Regions from separate parts of the Streptomyces sp. NPDC001816 genome, predicted to be linked through region 1. Evidence: riboswitches for the same ligand, from Rfam matches in the RefSeq annotation. Region 1 holds a riboswitch; each other region holds the start of a gene.
What was found. Region 1 has a riboswitch for cobalamin ahead of ACFYZZ_RS11270 (prenyltransferase/squalene oxidase repeat-containing protein). Riboswitches for the same ligand answer to the same signal wherever they lie in the genome.
Positions count from the first base shown of each region.

Region 1 (3,204 bases):
CACGTCACGGCGGCCGCCCACGCCGACCCCGAGGACCGCCTCGCGCACTGGGTGGCGGAGGGCGAGACCCCGACGGACTGCGCGCACACCCTGCGCCGCATGGCCCGCCACCTGACCGTGGCCGTCACCCCACCGGCCCAGCCGTACGCCGCCTAGCAGGCCAACACCCGCACCGGCTACACCCCCTCGACCTCGCGCCCACCACCCGACCGCATCGCCCTCACCTCGCAACCCAGCAACCACGTCACAGCAGCCGCCCACGCAGACCCCGAAGACCCCCTCGCCACTGGGCGGCAAAGGGCGAAACCCCCACGGACTCCACTCACACCCTGCGCCACATGGCCCACCACCTGAGCGCGGCCGTCGGCCCCACGGCCCGGCCGCATGCGGACCAGTGTCCCGGCACTAGAAAGCCAGCGACCGGATCAACTTCTCGGCATCCCCGAGCAGTTCGACCTCCCGGCGGCTCATCGTCGGATTGACCGCCCGGCGCCGGCGGGCCTCGGCCAGTCCCGCTTCCGTGAGATCGGAGGGGTCGGCGAGCAGGGCCGTGAGCATCGCGAGGGCCGGAGGGGCGAGCGGTTCGCCGCCGACGGCGACTTGAGCGAGGATCACCGCGGTCATGCCCCAGTCGAGCCCCGGACGCCCATCCTCGGCGTTGGACCAGTCGATGACCCGGGGCCCGTCCGGGGTGAGCATCACGTTGTCCGGGTGCAGGTCCAGATGCAGCACGCGGGCCTCAGGGTCATCGGCGTCCCGACCGGGCACCGCGTGCAACTGCCGCAGCAGCCGGGCCAGCAGCGCGCCCGCCTCCCGGGCGTCGATCCGGCCCTCGGCGAACCCGCTCAGCATCGTCGGCCCGGACAGCCGCTCCATCACCAGGTCGGTGCGCGAGCCGGAGTGCCGCACCCGGGGCGCCGGGTACCCATGCCTGCGCACGTGCTCCATCACGGCCCCCTCGGCGGCCGCGTCCCCCCAGCCCTCGCGGTCCCGGCGCAGCACCCACGCCTCGTCGATCTCGTACACATCGGCTGAACGCCCCGACCCCAGCAGTCTCCCCGTAGCTGTCATGGCCGTGACCCTAGTCACCGTCCCGCTGTGCCCACAGCCACCCCTCAGCGCGCGCACGGCTGCCGGTAAAGTGGCGGCGTCGTCATCACACCCGTACGGGGGGAAGCCGGTGCAATTCCGGCGCTGACCCGCAACCGTAAATCGTCCGCCCCGGACGGTGAGCCGGACTGCCCCGCCCGGGACGTTGACCGGCTCGCGTGCGCGGCGACCCGCAGCGCACGGCACCGTCGAGGTTTACGGAGCCGAGCCGCCCGGGTGTTCCCGTGCGCTGCCGGTTCCCCGCAGGAGAGGCAGTCGCCGACCATGAACGTCCGCCGCAGTGCAGCGGCTCTCGCCGCCGTAGGTGTGCTGGCCGCCGCCGCACCCGCCATGGCCGCCGGCCCGTCCCCGTCCGCGCCTGCGAAGGTGACGATCCCGGCCGGTCTGTTCGGCAAGACGGACCCCACGTACGACGGTGTCTGGCGCCAGTCGCTCGCCCTGCTCGCCCAGCGGACGCTCGGCTACCGCCCGGCCGGCTCGGCCGTGGACTGGCTGGTCGGGCAGCAGTGCGACAAGGGCGGCTTCGCCGCGTTCCGGGCCGACACCGCCAAGCCCTGCGAGGGCAAGGGCGGCGCCCAGCCCGACACCAACAGCACGGCCGCCGCCGTCCAGGCGCTGCAGGCGGTCGGCGGTCACGACGCCGAGGTCCGCAAGGCCCTGGTCTGGCTGACGACGCTGCAGAACGAGGACGGCGGCTGGGGCTACTCACCCGGCGCTCCCAGCGACACCAACTCCACCGGAGTCGTCATCGGCGCGTTCGCCGCGGTCGGCCAGGACCCCGCCAAGCTGCACGTTCGGGGCAAGAGCCCGTACGAGCTGCTGGCCAAGTTCTCCCTGCCGTGCGACGGCACCGGGGGCGGAGCGCTCGCCTACCAGCCGGACAAGAAGGGCAAGCTGGTCGCCAACGCGGACGCGACGGCGGCCGGCGTGCTGGGCGCGCTCGACAAGGGGTTCGCGCCGAAGGCCGGGAAGGCCCCGGAGCAGAGCTCCATCTGCCGCAACTCCGACAAGCCCACCCCGGCCGAGGTGGCGAGCGACGGCGCCGCTTACCTGGGGAAGGCCATGAACTCCGACGGGTACCTGAAGTCCGCCCTGCCCGGGGCCAAGGACCAGCCCGACTACGGCAACACGGCGGACGCGGTCGTCGCGCTCGCCGCGAAGGGCTGGGCGGGGCAGGCGAAGAAGCCGTACGCCTGGCTGGAGAAGAACGCGGCGAAGTGGGCGGAGCAGAGCGGCCCGGCCGCCTACGCCGAGCTGGTCTTCGCCGCGCACGCGATGGGTGAGGACCCGCACGACTTCGGCGGCACGGACCTGGCGCAGGCGCTCAACGCGACGGGCCCGGCGCCGCAGAAGGCCGCCGCCACCGCGGAGCCCGGCAAGCGCGCCGAGCACGACTCGGGCACCGGTGTCTGGTGGATCGTAGGTGCCGGCCTCGTCTTCGGCGTCGGCATCGGCATCCTGCTCAGCGGCCGCCGGAAGCGGCAGCAGCTGTGACCGCCGTCCGCCGTGCCGCGGCCCTGCTGGTCGCCGCGCTCGTCCTCCTCGCCGGTGCCGCCCAGGCGCACGCCACCGGTTACCGCTACTGGTCGTTCTGGGAGCGGGACGGCGGCCGCTGGACGTACGCCACCCAGGGCCCGTCGACCGCCCGTCCCGACGACGGCGCGATCCAGGGCTTCCGCTTCGCGGTGAGCGAGGACTCCGCGGACGCCAGCCGGCCGCGCGGCACGGCGGACTTCGCCACGATCTGCGCGGGGACGCCCGCGAAGCCGGGTACGAAGCGGGTCGCCCTCGTCATCGACTTCGGCACGCCCGCGGACGCCCCGTCCGGCGAGACCCCGCCGACCCGCCGCACCGCCTGCGCGCGCGTCTCCCCCGACGCGACGACGGCCGAGGCCCTGGCAGCCACCGCGAAGCCGCTCCGCTACGACACCAACGCCCTGTTGTGCGCGATCGCCGGGTATCCCCACAAGGGCTGCGGGGAGCAGGTGTCCGCCGACGGCACGGAGAAGAAGCCGACGGCTGCCGACGAGAAGCCCCGGCAGAAGGACAGCGGCCCCTCCCTCGGCCTGCCGATCGGCGTGGGCGCGGTCGTTC
Region 1 is NZ_JBIATY010000003.1:57,662-60,865, forward strand. It holds gene ACFYZZ_RS11260 (hypothetical protein) at 1-156, shown strand, start outside; gene ACFYZZ_RS11265 (phosphotransferase family protein) at 406-1,071, opposite strand; cobalamin riboswitch at 1,130-1,265, shown strand; gene ACFYZZ_RS11270 (prenyltransferase/squalene oxidase repeat-containing protein) at 1,375-2,604, shown strand; gene ACFYZZ_RS11275 (SCO2322 family protein) at 2,601-3,204, shown strand, end outside.

Region 2 (3,204 bases), on a different contig from region 1:
AGGTCGCGGTGGCCATGTCCGCCGCCCTCAACCTTGTAGGCGCTTTCCTCTCCGTGGAGGTCGCCAACACGATCTCCAAGGGCCTTGTCGATGAGAACGGCATCCGTCCCGAGGTCATATTCGCCGCCCTGGTCGGCGCGATCCTCTGGAACCTGCTGACCTGGCTGGTGGGACTGCCGTCCAGCTCCTCGCACGCCCTGATGGGCGGCCTGATCGGCGCCACCGTCGCCTCCGCTGGCTTCGGGGCCGTCCACAGTGACGTGCTCGTCACCAAGGTGCTGCTCCCGGCGGTCGCCGCGCCGATCGTCGCGGGTCTCGCCGCGATGCTGGCCACCCGCTTCTCCTACGGCATCGGCAAGAACGCCGACGGCGAGGCCACCCGCAAGGGCTACCGCGCCGGTCAGATCGCCTCCGCCGGTCTGGTCTCCCTCGCCCACGGCACCAACGACGCGCAGAAGACGATGGGCATCATCACCCTCGCCCTCGTCGCGGGCGGCGCCATCGCCCCCGACTCCAACCCTCCCACCTGGGTGATCCTCTCCGCGGGTCTGGCGATCGCGCTCGGCACCTACATCGGCGGCTGGCGGATCATCCGCACCATGGGCAAGGGCCTGACCGACCTCGAGCCGCGACAGGGCTTCGCCGCCCAGACCAGCGCGGCCACGGCCATCCTGGCCTCCTCGCACCTCGGCTTCTCCCTCTCCACCACCCACGTCGTCTCCGGCTCGGTGATGGGTGCGGGTCTGGGCCGCAAGGGCGGTGTGGTCCGCTGGTCCACCGCGACCCGCATGTTCATCGCCTGGGCGCTGACCCTGCCGGCCGCCGCGCTGGTCGGCGCGGGCGCCGAGTCCGTCATGGACCTGGGTGACTGGGGCACCGCCGCCGTCGCCGTCTTCCTGGTCGGCGCCAGCGCCGCCATCTGGAAGATCTCCCGCCGCGAGGTCGTCGACCACACCAACGTCGTCGACGACACGGTGGAGCCGGCCGGCGTGGTGACCACCGCCATCGCCGCGGTGACCCCGCCGCCCGCGGGCATCGTCGCCGAGGACCTGTCGGTCACGATCCCGGCCCAGGCCACCACCGAACCGGCTCCGGCGACTCCGCCGGCCGCCGCAGTCTGACCGCCCGGAAACTGAAGGAAGCATCCCCATGAAGATCGACTGGGCGGCTCTCGGCTCCGTCTTCGGCGTCAGCCTCGCGTTCACGGTGGGCCTGGTGGCGCTGTTCACCCTCGGCGTCAACGGCCTCTCGCGCCGCGAGAAGGCCACGGCGCAGGGTGGGTCCGCGGCGCTGGCCGTGACCGGTGCGTACGTGTGCTTCGCGGCTTGTGCGGCCGCGGTGGCGTACGGGATCTATCTGATCGTGGCGAAGCCCTGACGCCGAATTCTCCATCGTCCGCCCTGTCGGCACCGATTCAGTCGGAGCGACAGGGCGGACGTGTGTCCGCCGCGGCCCCGCGACCGTTGCATCCCGTATAAGACGTACGCGACGTACGCGCTCTTGCAGGCGATCACGGTCCGTGAGCGCGAGCGGGATCCCCGAATGCCGTCCGAGGGAGCGGAATTCACCGCAACCCGGTCGCTCGGCGCTGCCCGGCGGGCCGGCGATGTGGGCCTCAGCACAGTCCGGCTTCCCAGGTCAAAGGCAAGTTGACGGCCCTTCCGGGCGCGTGGTGGACTGCCCGGGCCATGTACGGCGGCAGGAGAGGAAGCCGGTGCGAATCCGGCGCGGTCCCGCCACTGTCACCGGGGAAGAAATCCCCGGGAGCCAGGAACTCTCACCGCCGGTCTCGTCGAACCAGGGCGTGGACACCCTGAGTGAGGACATATCGCCATGCGCGGCTGCCGATTGAGGTTCAGTAACCAGGCCCTGCCTGCCCCGACGGCCGGCTGAGCCGATGGGTGCCGATCGCTTCTACGCGTACGGCGCCGCCGCCGGCCTCGTCGGCGACCTGGTCCTCGGCGATCCGCGCCGCGGGCATCCGGTCGCCGCGTTCGGGCGGGCTGCCGCCGCCGTGGAGCGCGCGCTGTGGCACGACCACCGCGGCTGGGGTGCGCTGCACACCGTCGTGTGCGCCGGAGGCGCCGTCGCGCTGGGGGCCGTGGCCGAGCGGGCCGTGCGCCGCTCCCCCGTCGCTTCCGTCGCGCTGACCGCCGCCGCCACCTGGGCCGTGGTCGGCGGTACTTCGCTCGCCCGGGAGGCACGGACCGTCGGGCGCGCGCTGGAGGCCGGGGACGTCGAGGCGGCCCGGGCGCGGCTGCCGCATCTGTGCGGGCGGGATCCGCAGGCCCTCGACGCCGACGGGATCGCCCGAGCGGTCGTGGAGTCCGTCGCCGAGAACACCTCCGACGCCGTGGTGGGTGCGCTGGTGTGGGGTGCGGTGGGCGGGGTGCCGGGGCTGCTCGGGTTCCGGGCCGTCAACACCCTGGACGCGATGGTGGGGCACAAGTCGGCCCGCTTCCGGCGCTACGGCTGGGCCTCCGCCCGGCTCGACGACGTCGTCGGGTGGCCGGGGGCGCGGCTGACCGCCGTGCTCGCCGCCGCGGCCGGACCGGACCCCCGCGGCGCGTTGCGTGCCTGGCGGGCGGACGCCCGCAAGCACCCGAGTCCCAACGCCGGGCCCGTCGAGGCCTCGTTCGCGGGTGCCCTCGGCGTGCGGCTGGGCGGGACGCTCTCCTACGGCGGGCGCGTCGAACACCGGCCCGTACTGGGCGGGGACACCGGGCGGGCGGTCCGGGTCACCGACATCGACCGGGCCGTACGGCTCTCCCGCCGGGTCGGCCTGCTCGCGCTCGGCGTCACGGTCGCCGCGCGCCGACTCGTGAAGGGACGTGGCAAGTGAACGGTGGTCTGCTCGTCGCCGGCACCACCTCCGACGCCGGCAAGAGCGTCGTGACGGCCGGGATCTGCCGGTGGCTGGTGCGCCAGGGCGTCAAGGTCGCGCCCTTCAAGGCGCAGAACATGTCCCTCAACTCGTTCGTGACCCGGGAGGGTGCAGAGATCGGGCGGGCTCAGGCCATGCAGGCCCAGGCCTGCCGTGTCGAGCCGACCGCGCTGATGAACCCCGTGCTGCTCAAGCCCGGTGGCGAGCAGAGCAGTCAGGTGGTGCTGCTCGGCAAGCCGGTGGGCGAGCTGAGCGCGCGCGGGTACCACGGGGGGCGCCAACAGCGGCTGCTCGGCACGGTGCTGGACTGTCTTGCCGAG
Region 2 is NZ_JBIATY010000013.1:63,879-67,082, forward strand. It holds gene ACFYZZ_RS35675 (anion permease) at 1-1,121, shown strand, start outside; gene ACFYZZ_RS35680 (hypothetical protein) at 1,150-1,377, shown strand; cobalamin riboswitch at 1,656-1,798, shown strand; gene ACFYZZ_RS35685 (cobalamin biosynthesis protein) at 1,898-2,842, shown strand; gene ACFYZZ_RS35690 (cobyric acid synthase) at 2,839-3,204, shown strand, end outside.
Region 2: it holds a riboswitch for cobalamin, as region 1 does, so the genes downstream of both, ACFYZZ_RS35685 (cobalamin biosynthesis protein) here and ACFYZZ_RS11270 (prenyltransferase/squalene oxidase repeat-containing protein) in region 1, are expected to answer to the same signal.

Region 3 (3,204 bases), on a different contig from region 1:
ACGTCTGGTCGTTCGCGTCCCTGACGGCCTCAGTCGGCGCCAGGGCTCACTACGACCGCAGACGCACCACCGGCGACCGGCACATCTCAGCCCTGCGAAATCTCTTCAACCGCATGATCGGGTGCTTGCACCACTGCCTCGACAAACAAGTCCACTACGACGAAACCATCGCCTTCCCCTCCCGCCCCGAGCCCATCCTCACTGCCGCAGCTTGACCGCTTAACCCCATCGGATGTCTGATCGTCGACCGGCACGGAACCCCGCTCGCCGTCACGCTCACCGGCGGCAACCGGCACGACGTCACCCAGCTTCTGCCCCTGCTGAACGCGGTTCCCCCGATCCGGGGCCTGCGGGGACGCCCTCGGCGCAAGCCCCGGCGACTGTACGCCGACCGGGGCTATGACTTCGACAAGTACCGCCGCCTGCTGTGGAAACGCGGCATCAAACCCGTGATCGCCCGACGCGATGCCGCCCACGGCTCCGGACTGGGCAAGGTCCGCTGGGTAGTCCAGCGCGCCTTCGCCTGGCTTCACCAGTTCAAACGACTCCGCATCCGCTACGAAAGACGTGCTGACCTCCATCACGGCCTGCTCGAACTGGCCTGCAGCCTCATATGCCTCCGCCGCCTGCAGACCTCGTTGTGAAACGATCAGTCAGTCGCCCAGGACCCGCTCCCACAGCAGCCCATCCCGCCAGCTCCCGTCGAGAAAGATCGAGGAGTGTGCGACGCCGTACGGGCTGAACCCGTTGCGGCGCAGCACCCGTTGCGACGGCAGATTCTCCAGATTGGTGGACGCCTCAGCGCGGTGCAACCCGAGTTCGTCCGTCATCACCTGGAGTACAAGCCCGACGGCGCGCCCGGCGTGCCCTTGATTTTGGGCGACGCTGGCGATCCAGTAACCAACGGAACCGCGGCGAAGGTGGGGCTGCGGCAGAATGCCTCCGACGGTGACCTGCCCGATCACCCGGTCGTCGGCGAGTACCACACCCGGCCAGGCCGCGCCGGCCCGGTATCCGGCCAGCAGCCTGTCGATCCGCTCCGCCTGGCCCTCCGGGGTGAAGAAGTCGGCCGGCTGGGCCGGTTCCCACGGCCGGAAAGCCTCGAAGTCCCGCACTCTATGCGCGGCGATCGGGGCGGCATCGGCGGGCTCTATCAGGCGGATCCTGGTGCTGCTGCACATGGGCTGATCCTCGTCGCGGTGCGTCGGATGAGACCGGCCAGCCTATGCGAGCCGCCAGAGCCGACACTGCGTCATCAGGTGCTGGGTCCTCCACTGCCCAGTGGAGATCGCATGTTCGCAGCGCACAACCGTCTGGCCAAGCACTTCATTCTGAAATGATCAGTAAGACGAACGGTTCCTGCCGTCACCACGCACGGTGGCACGAGGCGGTGCAAGACCGCCGACGGTGGTCCCGCGCACCTCGCCGGGCCAGCGGTACAGTCGAGTCGAGCAGTCGCAGGGAAATCCGGTGAGAATCCGGAACTGTCCCACAACGGTGTACCTCCCTGGCCGGAGAATCCGAGGACCTGCCTGCCCGAACGAACCCGGCGCCTGGCCGGGTCCTTCGGCAGGGCACCGGGACAGCGCGCGCACGGACCTGATGCCCAACTCGGAAAGTGTTGGGCATCTTTGCTGTCGGACCCCCTATCTCCACGCCGAAGGGTTGGAGCCGCGACCGCGGACTCCTCAGCCAGGGGCGCAGCGGGCCCGCGAGCGGGAGACCGACTCGCGGACGGGCCGCGACCAGGCAGGGCGCGGCTCTACATGTGACGTCGTCCTGCTCAACCTCAGAGCGCCGAGGGCACCGGGAGGAGGAGGCAGAGTCCTCTGGAGACGGGCGCGGGGCTGCTGATCGGCATGGATGCCGAGCACCGGCGCCCGACCGCCATCGACGAGCTGCCCGCCCATTCCACCGTGTTGCTGTTCGCCAACGGACTGATCGAGCGCCGCGGCGAATCCCTCGACCACGGGCTGACCCGGCTGCGCCAGCACGCCGCCGCCCTCGCCCGCGAGCCCCTGGACGTCTTCTGCGACGAACTGCTGAGGGGGCTCGGCGCCGACAGCACCGACGACATCGCGTTGCTCGCCCTGCGCTCCACCCCACCGGCCGGCACCTGATCCGGTCGGCGCCCGCGGCCAGGTGCCGCAACCGACGTCAGGACTCTGCCCGTCCGGCGTACAACCTCTTGCCCGCCGACACTCGTTGATCTCGGCATGGCAGCACAACGACCCGACGCAGGTGCCTACTACACGCAGTGGCGGGAGCAGTTGCGGCGGGTCCTGGCATGCAGCGAGCCGGCGTTCATCAATCGCCTGGGCGTTGCCTGCGACGAGGGCGGCATGAACGAGCATCACCCGCGGTTGACGACTCGCCCGGTCCCGCCCGGATGTGATCTGTCGCCAGCTCATCCGCGACTGCCGAAGCACGGAGGCTGCCCGAACCGCTTGACACAGACAGGTGCCGGTTGAAGCAGCTCGACCGGCAGATCAGCGATGCCTTCCGCACCCAGCCGCGCCGCCGTCATCGCCCTCGCACGCCGCCGCGCCGCCGTTCTGTGGGCTCTTCTTCGCGACAACCGCCCCTTCACCACCGCGCCGCCACCAGCACGCGTAGCCACAGCAGCCTGACTCGGCCAAGACGACCAGATGGGCCACCTACCTGGCGTCAGTGATCAAGACCGTGCTTGTGCAGTGCCGCACACCGAAGATCATCAGTGCTGCTGCGAGGACGGTCGTACCCGACGCGGCTGCGTGCCACGGCCGTGGGTTCGCATTGGCCGTTCTGAGTGGGACGGCGTCACGGGCCATGTCGGAGTCCTTGTGTGGCAGGGCCATGCGTCCACCGAACGCTCGGAGCGGCGCAACCTCTCCCAGCGTGGCACGACCGTGCTCCACCGGCATCCTGAGCTGTGACGTCAGAGCCCATCCAACAGGCCGAGCCTCGGGCCGTCTCAGGGCCGTACGAGGGTGCACAACGGCGACCGACGCAGCCTTCACGGGGGAAGCAGCGTCCCCAGTGGTCCCAGGTCGATGTTGAGGTCGGCGAGCGTGAGGCCGTAGTGGTCGCAGAGTTCGGACATCCGGTCGTGGAGCAGCATCAGGGTCAGACCGAGCCGTTCTTCCTGCTCCTCGGTGAGGTCACCCTCATCGACCCGGTGCAGGGCCTGTCGCTCCATCAGCTGGCGCAGCAGCTCGACGATGG
Region 3 is NZ_JBIATY010000002.1:1,020,371-1,023,574, reverse strand. It holds gene ACFYZZ_RS10745 (IS110 family transposase) at 1-215, shown strand, start outside; partial or broken gene ACFYZZ_RS10740 (IS5 family transposase) at 237-644, shown strand; gene ACFYZZ_RS10735 (GNAT family N-acetyltransferase) at 654-1,181, opposite strand; cobalamin riboswitch at 1,418-1,551, shown strand; gene ACFYZZ_RS10730 (SpoIIE family protein phosphatase) at 1,860-2,120, shown strand; gene ACFYZZ_RS10725 (gas vesicle protein K) at 2,996-3,204, opposite strand, start outside.
Region 3: it holds a riboswitch for cobalamin, as region 1 does, so the genes downstream of both, ACFYZZ_RS10730 (SpoIIE family protein phosphatase) here and ACFYZZ_RS11270 (prenyltransferase/squalene oxidase repeat-containing protein) in region 1, are expected to answer to the same signal.

Region 4 (3,204 bases), on a different contig from region 1:
GGCTCGTACCGGCCCCCGCGGGCCAGTGGACGTACGCCACGCTGGCGCTCGGTTCGGCGCTCGCGCTGTTCATGTACCCGCACTCGATCACCGCGACGCTCTCGTCCAGGAGCCGTGAGGTGATCCGGCGCAACACCACGATCCTGCCGCTGTACTCGCTGATGCTGGGCCTGCTCGCGCTGCTCGGCTTCATGGCGATCGCGGCCGGGGTGAACGTCACCAACGGGCAGTTGGCGATTCCGCAGCTGTTCGAGGACATGTTCCCGGACTGGTTCGCGGGCGTGGCGTTCGCGGCGATCGGCATCGGCGCCCTCGTGCCCGCGGCCATCATGTCCATCGCGGCGGCGAACCTCTTCACCCGCAACATCTACAAGGACTTCATCAGGCCGGACGCCACGCCGAAGCAGGAGGCCCAGGTCTCCAAGCTCGTGTCGCTGCTGGTCAAGGTCGGCGCCCTGGTCTTCGTGCTCACCATGGACAAGACGGTCGCCATCAACTTCCAGCTGCTGGGCGGCATCTGGATCCTGCAGACCTTCCCGGCCCTGGTCGGCGGCCTGTTCACCCGCTGGTGCCACCGCTGGGCGCTGCTGGCCGGCTGGGCGGTCGGCATGGTCTACGGCACGTTCGCCGCGTACGGGGTGGCCTCGCCGACGCAGAAGCACTTCGGCGGCAACTCCAAGGAGATCCCGGGCATCGGTGAGATCGGCTACATCGGCCTCACGGCCTTCGTGCTGAACGTCGCCGTCACGGTGGTCCTGACCTTCGCGCTGAAGGCCCTGAAGGCCCCCGAGGGCATCGACGAGACCCGCCCCGAGGACTACACGGCGGACGCGGGCGACGCGGGGGTCCAGGCGGAACTGACGCCGAATGCAACCCCCTAGGCACCCGCAGCGGGCCGCCGACAACAAGCACCACGGCGGCCCGCTGTTGACCCTCTGAAGCCGTCACGACACGCAACAGACACAACATCTGGGGGTGACACCACAACCCGGCACTAGATGTATGCTCATCCTCGCTGTCGCCGCAGGGGAATCCGGTGCGAATCCGGAACTGTCCCGCAACGGTGTACTTGCGTGCTTCCGCACGCCTGTTCAGTCCGAGGACCTGCCGTCAGCGCGCGCCCGGCCGTCCGGTCCGGGTGCCTTCAGACGTCCGGGCCTCGTGGAGTGGGCCGGTGGACGCGACGCCGTGCGCGCTCGTGCTGCCCCTGCCCTCCGCCAGGCCCTGTGCCGAGCGAGGGAGAGCCCCACGTGACCATCGCGCCAGCCGACCCGGCTTCAGCCGTCCAGGCGACCGCAGCTCCGGTGGAGACCGACGGTCCCGGTGCCGCGCTGCTGCGGACCCTGACCGAGCTGACCGCCGACCTCCCCGACGCCGACCCCGGCCGGGTCGCCGCGGCCGCGCTGCGGGGCCGGTCCGCCCGGGCCGACGAGGCGGAGTTGCGCGAGCTGGCCACGGAGGCGGCCGCCGGCCTCATCTCCGACGACCCCGCCTACTCCCGGCTGGCCGCCCGGCTGCTGACCATCTCGATCCGCGCCGAGGCCGCCTCGCAGGGCGTGACGTCCTTCACCGAGTCCGTCGCCGTGGGCCACCGCGAGGGCCTGGTCGCCGACCGCACGGCGGAGTTCGTACGGCTGCACGCCGAGCGTCTGGACACGCTGATCGACGCGGACGGCGACGACCGCTTCGGCTACTTCGGCCTGCGCACCCTGCACAGCCGCTACCTGCTGCGCCACCCCCTCACCCGCCAGGTGATCGAGACGCCCCAGCACTTCATGCTGCGCGTCGCCGCGGGTCTCGCCGAGGACGACACGACCCGCTCCGTCGACGAAGTCGCCGCGCTCTACGGGCTCATGAGCCGCCTCGACTACCTGCCCTCCTCCCCCACGCTCTTCAACTCCGGCACGCGGCACCCCCAGATGTCGTCCTGCTACCTCCTCGACTCCCCGCTGGACGAGCTGGACTCCATCTACGACCGCTACCACCAGGTCGCCCGGCTCTCCAAGCACGCCGGCGGCATCGGTCTTTCGTACTCCCGCATCCGCAGCCGCGGTTCGCTGATCCGCGGCACCAACGGGCACTCCAACGGCATCGTCCCGTTCCTGAAGACCCTGGACGCCTCGGTGGCCGCCGTGAACCAGGGCGGAAGGCGCAAGGGCGCGGCCGCGGTGTACCTGGAGACCTGGCACTCCGACATCGAGGAGTTCCTGGAGCTGCGCGACAACACCGGTGAGGACGCCCGCCGTACGCACAACCTCAACCTCGCGCACTGGATCCCGGACGAGTTCATGCGCCGGGTCAACGCCGACGAGCAGTGGTCGCTGTTCTCCCCGGCGGACGTGCCGGAGCTGGTCGACCTGTGGGGCGAGGAGTTCGACGCCGCGTACCGCAAGGCGGAGGCGAACGGGCTCGCGAAGAAGACCATCCCGGCCCGTGACCTGTACGGCCGCATGATGCGCACCCTCGCGCAGACCGGCAACGGCTGGATGACCTTCAAGGACGCCGCCAACCGCACCGCCAACCAGACGGCCGAGGCGGGCCACGTCGTCCACTCCTCGAACCTCTGCACGGAGATCCTGGAGGTCACCGACGACGGCGAGACGGCGGTCTGCAACCTGGGTTCGGTCAACCTCGGTGCCTTCGTGCAGGGCGGGGACATCGACTGGGAGCGCCTCGACGAGACCGTCCGCACGGCCGTCACCTTCCTCGACCGCGTGGTCGACATCAACTTCTACCCGACCGAGCAGGCGGGCCGCTCCAACGCCAGGTGGCGTCCGGTGGGCCTGGGTGCGATGGGTCTGCAGGACGTCTTCTTCAAGCTGCGCCTGCCCTTCGACTCCGCCGAGGCCAAGGCCCTGTCGACACGGATCGCCGAGCGGATCATGCTCGCCGCGTACGAGGCCTCCGCCGACCTGGCCGAGCGGGGCGGCGCGCTGCCGGCCTGGGAGAAGACCCGCACCGCCCGCGGTGTCCTGCACCCCGACCATTTCCCGAGCGTTCGCCTGACCTGGCCCGAGCGCTGGGCGGCCCTGCGCGAGCGGATCGCCGCGGTCGGCATGCGCAACTCGCTGCTGCTGGCGATCGCCCCGACCGCCACCATCGCGTCCATCGCGGGCGTGTACGAGTGCATCGAGCCGCAGGTCTCCAACCTGTTCAAGCGCGAGACGCTGTCCGGCGAGTTCCTGCAGGTCAACTCCTACCTGG
Region 4 is NZ_JBIATY010000008.1:187,679-190,882, reverse strand. It holds gene mctP (monocarboxylate uptake permease MctP) at 1-881, shown strand, start outside; cobalamin riboswitch at 983-1,127, shown strand; gene ACFYZZ_RS28095 (ribonucleoside-diphosphate reductase subunit alpha) at 1,251-3,204, shown strand, end outside.
Region 4: it holds a riboswitch for cobalamin, as region 1 does, so the genes downstream of both, ACFYZZ_RS28095 (ribonucleoside-diphosphate reductase subunit alpha) here and ACFYZZ_RS11270 (prenyltransferase/squalene oxidase repeat-containing protein) in region 1, are expected to answer to the same signal.